4 regions of the Kitasatospora sp. NPDC034023 genome follow, and region 1 is predicted to be linked to each of the others. Evidence: riboswitches for the same ligand, from Rfam matches in the RefSeq annotation. Region 1 holds a riboswitch; each other region holds the start of a gene.
What was found. Region 1 has a riboswitch for cobalamin ahead of ACZ52R_RS20485 (ribonucleoside-diphosphate reductase subunit alpha). Riboswitches for the same ligand answer to the same signal wherever they lie in the genome.

Region 1 (4,057 bases):
GCCCGCGACCAAGCCCCGGTCGAGTTCCACGCCCGCCGGGTGAGCACGACCCCGCCCCGGCCCGCGTACCGGCCTACGACACCACCGCCCCGGCCCGCGCACCGGCCGCAGACACCGCAGCAGGGAGGCGAGAGCCCCATGACCCACCCCGTCGTGCCCGGAACCGGGCGCCGCGGCCTGCGCCCGTGGTGGTGGCTCGCGCCGACCATCGCGATCGTGCTGGCCCTGTGCGCGGTGCTGATCCCGCACGACTCGCGGGACCCGCAGGCGCCCGTCCGGGCGACCACGGCCGTCACCCCGCTGCCGGCCGCGACCGCCGGCGAGATCTGCTCCACCGGGCAGAACCGCTACCCGTCCCAGGCCGTCGACTCCGGCCGCTACCTGATCAACCCGAACGAGTGGAACGCCACCGGCGGCCTCTGCATCAGCAGCAGCGGCGCCGGCACCGACTTCCGGGTGACCCGCAGCGGGATCAGCCCCGCCAGCCTCACGGACCCGGACCGCGGCCCCGGCGCCTACCCGCACATCAGCACCCAGCTCCAGCCCGGCACCGGCCCGCTGCCCATCCCGGTGGACAACCTGCGGTACGCGACCAGCAGTTGGCAGACCACCCAGGTCGACGGCGGCGTCTACAACGTCTCGTACGACGTCTGGTACAGCAACAGCCGGACCAGCTGCTCCTTCACCGAGAGCGCCGAGCTGATGATCTGGCTGCGCGGCAACGGCAAGACCCCGTTCGGCCAGCGGACCGGCGACCTACAGGTCGGCGGCACCTCCTACCGCGTGTACGAGGCCCCGAAGAAGAGCAGCCACACCCTGATCACCTACGAGATGGCCACCGGCACGACCTCCGTCACCGACCTGGACCTGCGGGCCTTCACCCGCGACGCCATCCAGCGCGGCTACGTCCCGGCCGGCTCGTACCTGTGCGCCGTCCAGGCCGGGTTCGAGATCTGGGACGGCGGCGCCGGCCTCGGCAGCGACTCCTTCTCGTTCCAGGCCGCCGCCGGACAGCCGAGCGGCGCGATCACCTCGGCCCTGCCCGGTCTCTGTCTGGACAGCCGGGTGGCGGGCGATCCGGCCGCGGTCGGCGCCGGCACCTGCGACGGCTCGCCGGCCCAGACCTGGACGATGGGGGACAACGGCTCGATCGGGCAGAACGGGCGCTGCGTCGAGGACCCGGGCCTCGGTTTCCCCGTCCTCACCGGCTGCACCTCGCGGCCCGACCAGCGCTGGCGGGTGACCCCCACGGGACAGCTCGCCAACCAGGACACGGGGCGCTGCGTCGAGAATCCGGGTGCTGCCGGGAGTGCGGGTCCGAGCGCTGCCGCCAGTGCCGGTCCGAGCGCCTCCTCGAGCGGGACTGCGAGCGCCTCCGCGGGCGCCTCTGCGAGCGCCTCCGCGGGCGGGACCACCCAGGTGCGGATGCGCCCGTGCGATGCCCGTACGGGCCAGGGATGGCACCCTCCAGCCTGAGCAGATTATCGCACGATGAGTCGAACAGTCGTGCCCCGCGACACTACATGTGGGGCTGCATCGGACTCGCGCCACTAGATGTATGCTCATCCCTGCTGTCGATGCAGGGGAACCCGGTGGGAATCCGGGACTGCCCCGCAGCGGTGAGCGAGCGGCTCCAAGAGCCCTGCCCGCGAGTCCGATGACCTGCCGACAGCGTGCGCCACGGCCCTCCCGCAGAGGCCGCGCCAGCACCAGCAGTACCTTCCGGGCCTCGCGGGCGGGCCGGGGATGCCACCGTCGCACGGACGCCGCTTGCGCCCGCGCGCGTGCTCCCCTGCCCCGATCGCCCGGTACTCCGATCACCGCCGACGATCGCCGCCAGGAGAGAGCGCCTTGACCACCGCTGCCTCAGCCACCCTGCCCGCCCAGGGCTCCGGTACCGCCTTCACCGACCCGAAGGTCTCCGACCCCGGCGGCGCCCTGCTGCGGCTGCTCACCGACCGCAGCGTCGACCTCACCGAGGTCGACCCCGGCCATGTCGCCGCCGCCGCGCTGCGCGGCCGCCACGCCGGCTCGGACTTCGCCGAGCTGCGCGGGCTGGCCGTGGACGCCGCCGCGTCGATGATCGCCGAGGACCCCCAGTACTCGAAGCTCGCCGCCCGCCTGCTCGCCCTGGAGATCGTCGACGAGGCGAACAGCCAGGGCTCCACGTCCTTCTCCGCCTCGATCACCGTCGGCCACGCCGAGGGCCTGATCGGCGACACCACCGCGGAGTTCGTCGCCAAGCACGCCGCCGCCCTGGACGCGCTGATCGACACCAAGGGCGACGACCGCTTCGAGTACTTCGGCCTGCGCACCGTGCAGTCCCGCTACCTGCTGCGCCACCCGATCACCCGCAAGGTGATCGAGACCCCGCAGCACTTCCTGCTCCGCGTCGCCTGTGGCCTGGCGGTCGGCGACAACGAGCAGTCCGTGCGCGAAGTCGCCGAGCTGTACGGCCTGATGAGCCGCCTGGAGTACCTGACCTCCTCGCCGACGCTCTTCAACTCCGGCACCCGCCACCCGCAGATGTCGAGCTGCTACCTGCTCGACTCCCCGCTGGACAACCTGGACTCGATCTACAACCGCTACGCGCAGATCGCCCGCCTGTCCAAGCACGCCGGCGGCATCGGCCTGTCCTACTCGCGCATCCGCTCGCGCGGCAGCCTGATCCGCGGCACCAACGGCAAGTCCAACGGCATCGTGCCGTTCCTGCGCACCCTCGACTCCTCCGTCGCCGCCGTCAACCAGGGCGGCCGTCGCAAGGGCGCCGCCTGCGTCTACCTGGAGACCTGGCACGCCGACATCGAGGAGTTCCTCGAGCTGCGCGACAACACCGGCGAAGAGGCCCGCCGCACCCACAACCTCAACCTGGCGCACTGGATCCCGGACGAGTTCATGCGCCGGGTCAACGCCAACGCGGACTGGTCGCTGTTCTCCCCGGCCGACGTGCCCGAGCTGGTCGACCTGTGGGGCGCCGACTTCGACGAGGCCTACCGCAAGGCCGAGCTGGCCGGCAAGGCCGTGCGCACCATCCCCGCGCAGACCCTGTACGCCCGCATGATGCGCACCCTCGCGCAGACCGGCAACGGCTGGATGACCTTCAAGGACGCCTCCAACCGCGCCGCCAACCAGACCGCGCTGCCGGGCCGCACGGTGCACTCCTCCAACCTGTGCACCGAGATCCTGGAGGTCACGGACGACTCCGAGACCGCCGTCTGCAACCTCGGCTCGGTCAACCTCGGCGCCCACGTGGCCCCCGGGGCGTCCGCCGACGACCTGCTGGGCGCCATGGACTGGGAGCGGCTCGACGCCACCGTGCGCACCGCCGTCACCTTCCTCGACCGCGTCGTGGACATCAACTTCTACCCGACCACCGAGGCCGGCACCTCCAACTCCCGCTGGCGGCCCGTGGGCCTCGGCGTGATGGGCCTCCAGGACGTCCTCTTCAAGCTGCGGCTCGACTTCGACTCCGCCGAGGCCGCCCGGCTGTCCACGCTGATCGCCGAGCGCATCATGCTCACCGCCTACGAGCGCTCCGCCGACCTGGCCGAGCGGCTCGGCCGCCACGAGGCGTACGGCGAGACCCGCGCCGCCCGCGGCGAACTGCACATCGACCACTTCCCGACGGCCGCCCCGCAGTGGGCCGACCGCTGGACCGCGCTGCGCGCCCGCATCGCCGAGACCGGCCTGCGCAACTCGCTGCTGCTGGCCATCGCGCCGACCGCGACCATCGCGTCCATCGCCGGCGTGTACGAGTGCATCGAGCCGCAGGTGTCCAACCTGTTCAAGCGCGAGACGCTCAGCGGCGAGTTCCTCCAGGTCAACCCGTACCTGGTGCGCGAGCTCAAGGAGCTCGGCGTCTGGGACCAGCAGACCCGCGACGCGCTGCGCGACGCCAACGGATCGGTGCAGGAGCTGAACTGGCTGCCCGCCGAGGTGCGGTCGCTGTACCGCACCGCGTGGGAGCTGCCGCAGCGCGCGCTGATCGACCTGGCCGCGGCCCGCATGCCGTACCTGGACCAGAGCCAGTCGCTGAACCTGTTCATGGCGGCGCCGA
Region 2 (4,057 bases), on a different contig from region 1:
CGCCTCGGCGAAGGAGGTGTCCGGCGCCGGGACGAACGCCCGGCCCGCCAACTCGGCGACCTCGCGCAGGAGTTCGCGACGGAAGTCGTCGTTCTCCAGCACGCCGTGCCAGGTCGTGCCCCAGACCGAGCCCACCCGGCAGCCGTCCAGACTCTGCCCTCGGCCATCGGAGACGAACGCCTGGCCCCCCTCCACGGCCACCACCCCGTGGTGGATCTCGTAGCCCTCGACCCGGTGCCCGAACGCCTCGCCGACCGGCCGCGCCAGCACCTTCTCGGCGCCGAACCGCACCTGCGTCGGCAGCAGGCCGAGCCCGTCGACGGCGCCCGCCTTGGACTCCACCTCGTCGACGATCCCGCGCGCCAGCATCTGGTAGCCGCCGCACACCCCGAGAACCGGCAGCCCGGCCGCCGCCCGCGCCTTCAGCGCCGGCTCCAGGCCGCGCTCGCGCAGCCAGGCGAGGTCCGCCACGGTGGCCCGGGTGCCGGGCAGCACCACCAGGTCGGCGTCGGCCAGCTCCTCGGGTCTGGTGGCCCAGCGCACCAGCACGCCCGGCTCCTGCGCCAGCGCGTCCAGGTCGGTGAAGTTGGACAGCCGGGGGAAGCGCACCACGGCCACCCGCAGCACGTCCGCCCCGAGCGGCCCGCGCCCGTCGACCCGGTCCACCACCGTCGACAGGTCCAGCGAGTCCTCGGCGTCCAGCCACAGTCCGGGCAGCATCGGCAGGGTGCCCAGCACCGGACGGCCGGTCAGCTCGTGCAGCATCTCCAGCCCGGGCGCCAGCAGCCGCGCGTCGCCGCGGAACTTGTTGACGAACCAGCCGGCCACGTGCCGCTGGTCCTCCGCCGACAGCAGCGCCAGCGTCCCGTACATCGCCGCGAACACGCCGCCGCGGTCGATGTCCCCGACCACCACCACCGGCAGCCCGGCGGCCGTGGCCAGGCCCATGTTGGCGATGTCGCGGTCGCGCAGGTTGATCTCGGCGGGCGAGCCGGCGCCCTCGCAGACGACCACGTCGTAGCGGCGGCGCAGGTCGGCCAGGCACTCCAGGGCGCGCTCCAGCAGGACGGGCTTGCGCTCGCGGTAGTCCAGCGCACCCACCTCGGCGACCGGCCTGCCCAGCAGCACCACCTGGCTGCGGCCGTCCGCGCCGGGCTTCAGCAGCACCGGGTTCATCGCCGCCTCCGGCTCCACCCGGGCGGCCTGCGCCTGCATCGCCTGGGCCCGCCCGATCTCGGCGCCGTCGGCGGTGACGAAGGAGTTCAACGACATGTTCTGCGCCTTGTACGGCGCGACCCGCACACCCTGGCGGGCCAGCCAGCGGCAGATGCCGGCCGTCACCACGCTCTTGCCCGCGTCCGAGGTCGTCCCGGCGACCAGCAGCGCGTTGCTCATGCCCCACCCCTCCTCTTACCGAACGCCCTGATCACGAGATGCCCCGCGACCGTCGTACCCAGTGCCAGCGCGCCCACCCGCCGGGAGAGCGCGCAGGCCCGCTCGATGTCGTCCACCGTCACCGGCCGCAGCTCCGCGCCCAGCACCGGACGGTGCTCCACGCGCTCGCCGTACTGCAGCGTGCCGCCCAGCCGCACGCCCACCGCCCCGGCGAACGCCGACTCCGCCTGGCCCGCGTTCGGGCTCGGGTGCGAGGAGCCGTCGCGCCGCCAGACCCGCCAGGCCGTCCGGGGCTGCGGGGCGGCGGCCACCGTCAGCAGTGCGGTCAGCCGGGCGCCCGGCCAGCCCGCCACGTCGTCCAGCCGGGCCGAGGCCCAGCCGAACCGGGCGTAGCGCGGCGAACGGTGTCCCACCATGGCGTCCAGGGTGTTCACCGCACGGAACGCCAGCAGCCCGGGCGTGCCCGCCAGGGCACCCCAGGCCAGCGCGTTCACCACGGCGTCGGCGGTGTTCTCGGCCACCGACTCGACCACCGCGCGGGCGATCTGCTGCCCGTCCAGCGCGCTCGGATCCCGCCCGCACAGGTGCGGCAGCCGCTCCCGCGCGGCCCGCAGGTCGCCGTCCTTCAGCGAGCGGCCGATGGCGCGGGCCTCCCGGGTGAGCGAGGTGCCGCCGAGGACCGTCCAGGTCGCGGCCGCCGCCAGCGCCGCCCGGCCCAGCGGGCGCCGGCCCACCGTACGGTCCAGGGCGAGCGCGCCCGCCGCGACCGCGCCCACGCACAGCGCCGTGTACCCGGCCCCGGCCGTACGGTCGTCGCGCCACAGGCGCCGCTCCAGCCGGGTCGCCGCGCTGCCGAAGACGGCCACCGGGTGGCCCCGGCGCGGGTCGGCGAAGCGGGCGTCGGCGGCGTAGCCCGCGACGGCGCCCAGTGCGAACGCGGCGGCGCGGGCCAGGGGGCGTCCGGTCGCAGGACGGACGGTCACAGGACGAACGCCGGAAGGGGGCTGATCGGAAGACAACTCATCGGGAGACAGCTCGGCGGAAGGCCGCTCGGAGTCCGGTGGGGCGGGGCAGCCTGCATCGCGTGCGTGTCCTCACTCAGGGTCCGCGCCCTGGATCGACGTAGCGGGGGCGAGAGTCTCCTGGCTTCCGGGTCGGACACACCCCCGGGGCCTTCCAGCGGCTTCTGACGGCCCGCCGTGGCGATCATTCCGAGCGTGCTCCCCGGTGACAGTGGCGGGACCGCGCCGGACTCGCACCGGCTTCCTCTCCATGCCTCCGATTGGCCCCAGGATCCCATCACGCGGCCGAACCGGGAGTCAACCGAGGTCACGGAGGGGTTGGTCACACCGGGCACCGCCCCGACGCGCTGTGGGATCGCCCAGCGGAGCACCGCCCCCGGACCGGCCGCTTCGTGGGTTCGGTCGCTGGGGCGCACCGCGGTCCGCGCCTACCGTTCGGTGGCATGCGTCGCAGAAAGACCCCCACTGTCCCGCCTCCGGTGCCGTTCTCCCCCGCGGCCGCCCGCGCCCACCGGGCCGGCCTCGGCCTGACCCCCGAGCAGGTCGCGGAGGGCATGGCCGCGCACGGCGTCCGGCTGCTGCCCGCCCACGTCCTCGCCTGGGAGGCCGGCGAGCTGCGCCCCAGCGAACCGGAGTTCGTCGCCCTCGCCCGCGCCCTCTGGTGCCCCGCCGCCCAGCTGATGGACACCCGCCCGGTACGGCTGCGCGACCACCGCGTCGCCCGTGAACTCGGCCAGGCCGCCGTCGCCGACCGCACCGGCACCGTCCTCGCCACCTACCGGCAGGCCGAACTGACCGGCCAATGGGACGGCGACGAGGAACAGACCCGCGCCCTCGCCGAGGTCCTCGACCTGACCCTGCCCGAGCTCGTGGAGGCCACCGGCCGCCGGGAGGCCCTCGGCCAGCTCCTCCGCCAGTGCGTCGCGGGCCGCTGGCAACCCCGCCTCCGCGCCCTCGCCCGCATCGTCCCGGCCCCCGCCGACACCCTCGCCGCCGCTCTCACCGTCCTCCACCAGGAACACCACGTCCCCACCCACTGGGGCGCCACCACCCGCGCCGCCCCACCCCCCACCACCGACTCCCTCACCCCCCGCTTCTGGCACCTCCTCGACGCCGCCACGGACTGACCCCGCGCCCCGACGCCGGACCCCGTCCCCGCGCCCCGACCCCGCGCCGAGTGACCCGGACGGCCCAGCCCGGTGGCCGGGCGGCCGGGGCGCCGGTGGACTGGTGCACGAACACCGTCCGGTCCGTGACCAACAGAGCGGGGATCGATATGCGCTGGGGAACCGCCGCCGTCGTGGCGGCCGCCGCCGTCGGAGCCGGGGCCGTCGTCCTGGTGATCGGCCGCCGGGCCTCCGAGCGGATGGTCCGCCCGGTCACGGCCGTGCAGGAGTCCGGGCCGGTCCTGGTCCGCGGCCTCGGCGTCGGGCGGATCACCTTCAGCCGCAGCCCCGAGAGCCTGCGTCCCGGCCGCTGGGCGGTCGAGTGGGACGACGGCGGCCACGCGGTCGTCGAGGAGGTCCTGCACAGCGACGAGGAGGGCGTCACCCGTCGGCTGGTCCGCGCCGACCGGGGCACCCTCGTCCCCGGCGCCGAGGTCCGCTTCACCCCGCGCGTCCACGTCGGCGACCCCACCC
Region 3 (4,057 bases), on a different contig from region 1:
CTCGCCCTCGTCGACCCGGATGATCTCCACCGTTCCGGCCGGGTGCTGCTCGCGGCCGCATGAGTGACGCTCATGGCGCTGCCGCATGAGCTGTCCTCATGGGGCGGCCGCATGAGTGACGCTCATGGCGCTGCCGCATGAGCTGTCCTCATGGGGCGGCCGCATGAGTCGAGCTCATGGCGCTGCCGCATGAGCGCGGCTCATGCCCCGGCCCCATGAGCCACTCTCATGCCCTCCGGCTCACGACCCCTCGGGTGCCCAGCGCTTCTCGACCCGGGCGAGCTTCCAGTACCCGATCGCCACCGCCCAGACCACCACGAACAGCCCGGCGATCGCGTAGCCGACGTTGTCCAGCGAGATGTCCGCGATCCAGCCGGTCACCGGGTCGGTCAGGTCGAGCTTCTCGTGCAGCACGCCGATCAGTTCGATGGTGCCGATGATGAAGGCCACCGCGATCGACAGCCCAGTGATGGTCAGGTTGTAGTACACCTTGCGAACCGGGTTGGCGAAGGCCCACTGGTACGCGAAGTTCATGAACGTCCCGTCCAGGGTGTCGAACAGGCTCATCCCGGCCGCGAACAGCAGCGCCAGGCAGACGATCGCGTACCAGGGCAGCCCGGAGGCCGCGCCCGAGCCCGCCATCACCATCAGGGTGACCTCGGTCGCGGTGTCGAAGCCCAGGCCCAGCACCATGCCGACCGGGAACATCTGCCCGGGCCGGGTGATCGAGCGGGTCGCCCGGTTCAGCACCCGGGCCATGAAGCCGCGCGAGTCGAGGTGCGCCTCCAGCTCCGCCTCGTCGTACTGCCCGGCCCGCATCGCCCGGAACACCTTGATGATGCCGAGCAGCGCCGCCAGGTTGAGCGCGCCGATCAGGTAGAGGAACACGCCGGAGGTGGTCGTCCCGATCATGCCGAGCCACTTGTGGGTGGCCGAGTCGTCGTCCATCAGCGTGCTCGCCAGCTGCGCGCCGCCCGCCACCAGGGCGGACATGAGGACCACCATCGAGGAGTGCCCGAGGGCGAACCAGAAGCCCACCGAGACCGGCCGCTTGCCGTCCGCCATGAGCTTGCGGGTGGTGTTGTCGATCACCGCGATGTGGTCGGCGTCGAAGGCGTGCCGCATGCCGAGGGTGTACGCGGTGATACCCAGGCCCACCCCGAAGACCTGGGTACCGACCGCGTACCGTTCGGGTGCGACCAGGAAGATGAGCGTCCCGAAGGCCACCACGTGCATGGCCAGGATCACCCCCATCAGCCCGGCCGTACGGACGGTGTCCTCGCGCTTCCACCGGAAGGTGGGCAGCACGGACGGGACCGTTCTCACGCCCGCTTTCACGTCTGCGGCGGCGGTTTCGGGCAGGGTCATCTTCGGATCACGCTCCAGCACCTCGTGGAATCACTTCGTGAGATGCCGTGGCCGGTCTCCTGGCTTACGGGACGTCCGTACCCGCCTTCCCAGGTGCGCGAGGCACCCAGTGGCGTCGTGGGTACGGACGACACTCCTCCGGGGACGGAGGAGTGACCCGATCACAGTGGCGAGGGCCGCTCCGGAATCCGGACCCCTGAGGGTCCGTCACCGGTCTTCCCGAGCACCACGGCGGGCTACACCGTAGGGGCCACGCCCCGACCCATGCAAGGCTGCGCACCTGCGCAGGTGTCCAGGATCACAGCACGCCGCCTGCAAGAATGTCCGCATGCATCTCGTACCGGCCGACCGCGCGGGCCACCGCACCATCGACGGACACCGGGTCTGCGAGGCCATCGCCGCGATCGGCGACGCCGCGCACGTCCGGTCCTGGTCCGAGCGGTTCTCCCTGCTCGCCGACCCCGGACGGCTCGCCCTGCTGCTCGCCCTCCACCGGGCCGGCCCGCTCGCCGTCACCGATCTCGCGGTCGCCACCGGCATGCGCGACACCGCCGTGTCCCAGGCCCTGCGGCTGCTCCGCACGGCCGGCGTGGTCACCGGCGACAAGGACGGACGTGTGGTGCGCTACCGGCTCGTGGACGAGGACATGCGCCCCCTCCTCGACGCGTGCGCCGCCGCCGAGCATCACGAGCCCACCGCAGCGGCGGGCTGACCGACACTCGGGAAACAGCACCCGGCGCGCCACCCCGGATGAGTACGATCATGGTGTGCCGTCCCACCCCCACGTCTGGCCCGCCGACCGCTGGAACACCCGACCGGTCAAGGCCCGCGTGCTGGCGGTCGCCCGCACCCTCACCTCGGCCACCCGGGTCCTGGACGTCCTCACCCTGCTGAACCCCGACGGCATCGCCCGGTACTTCACCGTCAACCCCGGCTCCGCCTTCGCCGACCGCGCCCTCGACGAGTACCTGCACGGCCTGCCCGGCTTCACCGTGCTGGACTGGGAGGACGCCGTCCGGCACCGCTTCGACCTGGCCGTCGCCTGCGCCGTCCACTCCTCCATGCACCGCCTGGACGCCCGGCTCGTCGTCCTCCCCCACGGCGCCGGCTACAACCGCCTGGTGACCGAGTCCACCGGCGACACGGTCAGCGCCGCCGGCCTGTCCCGCAACGAACTCACCCACCGCGGGCGGGTGTTCGTGGACGTCCTCGGCCTCTCCCACCCCGAGCAACTGGACCGCCTGCGGGACTCCTGCCCCGAGGCACTGGACGTCGCCCACGTGGTCGGCGACCCGTGCTTCGACCGGATGCTGCACAGCCGACGCTCCCGCGACACCTACCGCGCCGCACTCGGCGCCGTCGACGGCCGACGGCTCGTCGTCGTCAACTCCACCTGGAGCGAGCACTCGTTATTCGGCCGCCGCCCCGACCTGCCCCAGCGCCTGGTCCGCCGGCTGCCCGCCGACGAGTACACCGTGGCCGTCGTCCTGCACCCCAACATCTGGAGTCGGCACGACCCGGAGTCCCTGCTCGACGCCGCCCGCCGGATGGGCCTGCGCCTGATCCCGCCGCACCAGGGCTGGCAGGCCGCCCTGGTCGCCGCCGACGTCTTGATCGGCGACCACGGCTCGGTCTCCTTCTACGGCGCCGCCCTGGAACGCCCCACCATGCTCGTCGCCACCGGCGCCGCCGAGCTCGACCCGCGCTCCCCCAGCTACGCCTTCGGCCAGGCCGCACCCGTGCTCGACCCCGACGGAGACCTCCCCGCCCAGGTCGAGAAGGCTCTGGCCCGGGACCCCGCCGACCTGCGCGAGATCACCGACCGCTCACTCGCCCGCCGCGGCGAATCCGCCCGGGTGCTGCGCCCGCTGCTCTACTCCTTCCTGGAGCAACTGGACGAACCAGGGGACGAACCGGCCCTGCCGCCCTACCCCAAGCCCGTCCTCGGCCCCGGAGCCGCCGACCGGCCCACCGCCTACGACGTCGAGGGCGCGAGCGAGGGGACGGAGGTCAGCCTGCGGCGCTACCCCTTCGACCCGAAGGACCACAGCCCACGGGGCTTCCACGCCCTCACCGACGAGCACCCCGGCGACGCCCTGCGCTACACGGCCGAGGTCCTCGCCCGGACCGAGGTGCACGCCGAGCGCCCCGCCGAACGCTGGCTCGCCGACTCCGCCGCCGAACTCCCCGGCCTCGCCGTCGCGGTGGCCGCCCTCGGCCCGGACCGTCACCTGCTCCGGCTGCGCACCGGCCTGCTGCTGGCGGCCTGCGCCGAACCGGACTGGACGGGCACCGCCCCCAGCGTCGATCCGCTGCTGCTCGGCTCCGCCGTCGCCTGCTGGCTCGCCGACGGCGGCGACCCGGCCGCCCTCCCCGAGCACGGGCTCACCATCCGCACCGGCGAGCGCCGCACCCGGGTGTCCTTCCGTACCGGACCGTAGGGCCCAGACCATAGAGCCCGGACCGTAAGGCCTAGCTCGACAGTTGGCGCAGCCGCTCGCGGCTGCGTTCCGCCAGTTCCTCGTCGCCCTGCTCCTCGGCGAGGGTGAGCAGCAGGGTGTGGGCCTGCGCCTCCTTCGCGTACTGGCTGCGCTGCCCGGCCTGCCGGGCGCAGTCCTCGGCCTGGGCGACGGCGAGGTCCAGCTGTCCGAGCGCCCGGTGGGCCCGGGCGCGCACCAGCGGCAGCTTC
Region 4 (4,057 bases), on a different contig from region 1:
CCGTCATGATGGCGCCGAACTCGGCGTAGCACATGTGGGTGTGGACCTGGGTGTCGGCGCGGACGCCGGAGGTGGCGAGGCGGAAGGACTCGGTGGCCCAGTCGAGGTACGCCGGGCGGTCGGCGGCCCGCAGCGGGAGGGTTTCGCGCAGGGCCGGCTCGTCGACCTGGACGACGGCGGCGCCCGCGGCCTCCAGGTCGGTGACCTCGTCGCGCAGGGCGAGGGCGACCTGGCGGGCGGTGTCGGCGAGCGGCTGGTCGTCGCGGACGAAGGACCAGGCGAGCATGGTGACCGGGCCGGTGAGCATGCCCTTGACCGGGCGGGCGGTCAGGCCCTGCGCGTAGCGGAACCAGTCGACGGTCATCGGGCGCGGGCGGGAGATGTCCCCCGCGAGGACCGGGGGCCGCACGTAGCGGGTGCCGTAGGACTGCACCCAGCCGTGCCGGGTGGCCAGGTAGCCGGTGAGCTGCTCGGCGAAGTACTGGACCATGTCGTTGCGTTCGGGCTCGCCGTGCACCAGGACGTCCAGTCCGGCCTTCTCCTGGTAGGCGATGACCTCGCGGACCTCGGCCGCCATCCGCTCGCGGTACGCGCCCGCGTCGATCCGACCGGCCGCCAAGTCGGCGCGGGCGACGCGCAGTTCGGTGGTCTGCGGGAAGGATCCGATGGTGGTGGTCGGCAGCAGCGGCAGGCCGAGCCGGGCGCGTTGGGCCGCCGCCCGGACGGGGTAGGGCTGGGCGCGGCGGGTGTCGGCCCCGGTGACGGCGGCGACCCGGGCCCGGACCGCCGGGTCGCGGGTGATCGGGGAGGTGGCCCGGGAGGCCAGGTCGGCGCGGTTCGCGGCGAGTTCGGCGGTGATCGCACCGGCGCCCTCCCGCAGACCGCGGGCCAGCAGGGCGACCTCGGCGGCCTTCTGCCGGGCGAAGGCCAGCCATCGGGCGATCTGCGGGTCGATGTCGCGTTCGGCGGCGGCGTCGATCGGCACGTGCAGCAGGGAGCAGGACGGCGCGACGTCCACGCTGTCGGCGAGGCCGAGCAGGGTCGCCAGGGTGGCCAGCGACTTCTCCAGGTCGTTGATCCAGATGTTGCGGCCGTCGACGACTCCCGCGACCAGCCGCTTGCCGGGCAGGCCGCCGGCGGCGGCGAGGTCGTTCAGGTTGGCGGCGGCCGGGCCGGTGAAGTCCAGCGCCAGGCCCTCGACCGGGGCCTTGGCGAGCACCGGCAGGGCGTCGCCGAGGCGGTCGAAGTAGCTCGCGACCAGCAGCTTGGGCCGGTCGGCGAGGCCGCCCAGCTCGCGGTAGGTGCGGGCGGCGGCGTTGAGTTCGGCCGGGGTGCGGTCCTGGACGAGGGCGGGCTCGTCCAGTTGCACCCATTCGGCGCCCGCCGCCCGCAGGTGGGCGAGCAGTTCGGCGTAGACGGGCAGCAGCCGGTCCAGCAGGGTGATCGGCTGGAAGTCCTCGGCCACCCCGGGAGCGGGCTTGGCGAGCAGCAGGTAGGTCACCGGACCGACCAGCACCGGCCTGGCGGCGTGGCCGAGGACGAGGGCCTCGCGCAGCTCGGCGACCGCCTTGGCCGGGTTCGCGGCGAAGACCGTGTCGGAGCCCAACTCCGGTACGAGATAGTGGTAGTTGGTGTCGAACCACTTGGTCATCTCCAGCGGCGCCACCTCCTGGGTGCCGCGTGCCATGGCGAAGTAGCCGTCCAGGGGATCGGTGTCGACCGCGGACCGGTGTCGGGCGGGGATCGCGCCGACGGCGACCGTCGTGTCCAGCACGTGGTCGTAGAGGGAGAAGTCTCCGGTCGGGACTTCCCCAACCCCGGCCTCGGCGAGCTGGGCCCAGCTCTCCCGGCGCAGGTCGGCGGCGGTGTTCAGCAGCGCCTCGGCGGTGACCGCGCCCTTCCAGTACCCCTCGATCGCCTTCTTCAGTTCCCGGTTGCGACCCTGCCGGGGGTAGCCGTACGCGGTGGCTGCGGTGGTGGTTGCGGCGCCGGTGGTGGTGGCGGTGGTGGCGACTGCGGTGGTGCTGGTGGTGGTCGCTGCGGACTTCGCTGTCAAGGGACTCTCCTTCGCGAGCCTGATTCCTCTGGTCCCCGATGACGGGACGAAGGCGCGAAGGGGTGACGAACCGGACGGGCGCCCGCACGTGGGCGCGGCTCCGTCTGGTAGGTACGCCGACCCGCCCTCGAGGTCACCGGATCTCCGCGCGCGATCGGTCGCGCGCGGGCAGTGGCAGGTCTTCGGACTCGCGGGCACAGCCGCCCTGCTTCCAGGGCGGACACCTACTGGCCGTCGCTTCCCAGACCCGTCCCGGGCCCAGTGCGTATGACGGCGGTCGTTCCCACTCACCGCTGCGGGGCAGTCCCGGATTCCCACCGGGTTCCCTCTTGCGACGCGCCTGCCTGGCGGACAGGGCGAACCAGCTGCACGGCCAGCTTAGGCGCAGGACCGCGGGAGCTGAACAGGGATTCGCTCAAATCGTCCGGATACTGGGACGGCGTCGACGCGAGGAGCGGCCGGAGGACCAGGCTTCCCCATCGCGGGAGTCGGAACATGACGGCTCGTCACGGCGGGACCCACCGACACCCACCGGCGTCGCGACCCGGCTCCGCCGGTGCGGAGCAGCCCGCCTCCGCCGGTGCGGAGCAACCCGCCTCATCCTCCGGACAATTGATGGGCAAAGCCCGGTAAAGGCTGCGAACGGCACCTTGAGGTTGTCGAACACCCGTCAGTAACCTCATGGCGGTGCCGAAGCGGCCGGGCCCGACCGTGAACGGTACGGGCCTCCGACATGCCCATGCATGTCATGGCCACACCACCCTGCTCACCCGGGGTGCGTGCCCCACCTCCCGTACAGCGCAAGCACCATGCCGGTCCACGGCCATCCGCCGTGGCCGACGAGCACCTGCACGTGATCCGTCAGCACGGGCCCGAGCCCGTCCCGGCGAGCACCCCAACTGCCGGCACCGGCCGCGCCCTCACCCCCACGGAGGGTCGACTCTTGCGCTTCCACTCCCCCAGCGGTGCGCGCCCTGCCCGGGCGCGCAGACTGCTCGCCGCCCTGCCCGCCTTCGCGCTGGCCGCCACCGGCCTGCTCGCGGCCACCGCCCCCGGCGCCGCCGCCGTCCCCGGCGGGACCGCCGGCACCGGCCCCACCACCGGTGTCACCACCAAGCACGTCTGCGCCGCCCCGACCCACCCCGGCGAAATGGCCTGCCTCGCGCTCGCCCGCACCGACCTCGTCCAGCACCTCGCCCTGGCTCCGGACATCAACCCCTCCGGCCTGGGCCCCAGCGACCTCGCCTCCGCCTACAACCTCCCGACCTCGGCCGGCGCCGGCGCCACCGTCGCCATCGTCGACGCCCAGGACGACCCCAACGCGGAGTCCGACCTCGCCACCTACCGCTCCCAGTACGGCCTGCCCGCCTGCACCACCGCCAACGGCTGCTTCAGGAAGGTCGACCAGCGCGGCGGCACCAGCTACCCGACCGCCGACAGCGGCTGGGCCGGCGAGATCTCGCTCGACGTCGACATGGTCAGCGCCGTCTGCCCCAACTGCCACATCCTGCTGGTCGAGTCCGACGACGCCAACATGAGCAACCTCGGCGCCGCCGTCAACACCGCCGTCTCGATGGGCGCCAAGTACGTCTCCAACAGCTACGGCGGCGGCGAGGACTCCACCGACCCGAGCTCCGACACCAGCTACTTCAACCACCCCGGCGTCGCCATCACCGTCTCCTCCGGTGACTCCGGCTACGGCGTCGAGTACCCGGCCGCCTCCCAGTACGTGACCGCCGTCGGCGGCACCAGCCTCAACCGCGCCTCCACCGCCCGCGGTTGGACCGAGAAGGTCTGGGGCAGCAGCTCCGGCGGCAACGGCGCCGGCTCCGGCTGCTCCGCCTACGACGCCAAGCCGAGCTGGCAGCACGACACCGGCTGCGGCAAGCGCACCGTCGCCGACGTCTCCGCCGTCGCCGACCCGGCCACCGGCGTCGCCGTCTACCAGACCTACGGCGGCTCGGGCTGGAACGTCTACGGCGGCACCAGCGCCTCCTCCCC

Region 2: it holds a riboswitch for cobalamin, as region 1 does, so the genes downstream of both, ACZ52R_RS12335 (cobalamin biosynthesis protein) here and ACZ52R_RS20485 (ribonucleoside-diphosphate reductase subunit alpha) in region 1, are expected to answer to the same signal.
Region 3: it holds a riboswitch for cobalamin, as region 1 does, so the genes downstream of both, nicT (Nickel transporter NicT) here and ACZ52R_RS20485 (ribonucleoside-diphosphate reductase subunit alpha) in region 1, are expected to answer to the same signal.
Region 4: it holds a riboswitch for cobalamin, as region 1 does, so the genes downstream of both, metE (5-methyltetrahydropteroyltriglutamate--homocysteine S-methyltransferase) here and ACZ52R_RS20485 (ribonucleoside-diphosphate reductase subunit alpha) in region 1, are expected to answer to the same signal.

What each region holds. Positions count from the first base shown of each region.
Region 1 covers NZ_JBVIRY010000015.1:9,160-13,216, reverse strand. The annotation lists gene ACZ52R_RS20495 (glycoside hydrolase family 26 protein) at 1-43, shown strand, start outside; gene ACZ52R_RS20490 (GH12 family glycosyl hydrolase domain-containing protein) at 139-1,476, shown strand; cobalamin riboswitch at 1,559-1,684, shown strand; gene ACZ52R_RS20485 (ribonucleoside-diphosphate reductase subunit alpha) at 1,876-4,057, shown strand, end outside.
Region 2 covers NZ_JBVIRY010000006.1:277,409-281,465, forward strand. The annotation lists gene ACZ52R_RS12330 (cobyric acid synthase) at 1-1,395, opposite strand, end outside; gene ACZ52R_RS12335 (cobalamin biosynthesis protein) at 1,392-2,378, opposite strand; cobalamin riboswitch at 2,532-2,663, opposite strand; gene ACZ52R_RS12340 (helix-turn-helix domain-containing protein) at 2,861-3,544, shown strand; gene ACZ52R_RS12345 (alpha/beta hydrolase family protein) at 3,670-4,057, shown strand, end outside.
Region 3 covers NZ_JBVIRY010000007.1:211,780-215,836, reverse strand. The annotation lists gene ACZ52R_RS13740 (cupin domain-containing protein) at 1-87, opposite strand, end outside; gene nicT (Nickel transporter NicT) at 241-1,368, opposite strand; cobalamin riboswitch at 1,401-1,614, opposite strand; gene ACZ52R_RS13730 (ArsR/SmtB family transcription factor) at 1,697-2,080, shown strand; gene ACZ52R_RS13725 (hypothetical protein) at 2,136-3,809, shown strand; gene ACZ52R_RS13720 (AAA family ATPase) at 3,841-4,057, opposite strand, start outside.
Region 4 covers NZ_JBVIRY010000033.1:45,751-49,807, forward strand. The annotation lists gene metE (5-methyltetrahydropteroyltriglutamate--homocysteine S-methyltransferase) at 1-2,056, opposite strand, end outside; cobalamin riboswitch at 2,213-2,438, opposite strand; gene ACZ52R_RS33665 (putative Ig domain-containing protein) at 3,000-4,057, shown strand, end outside.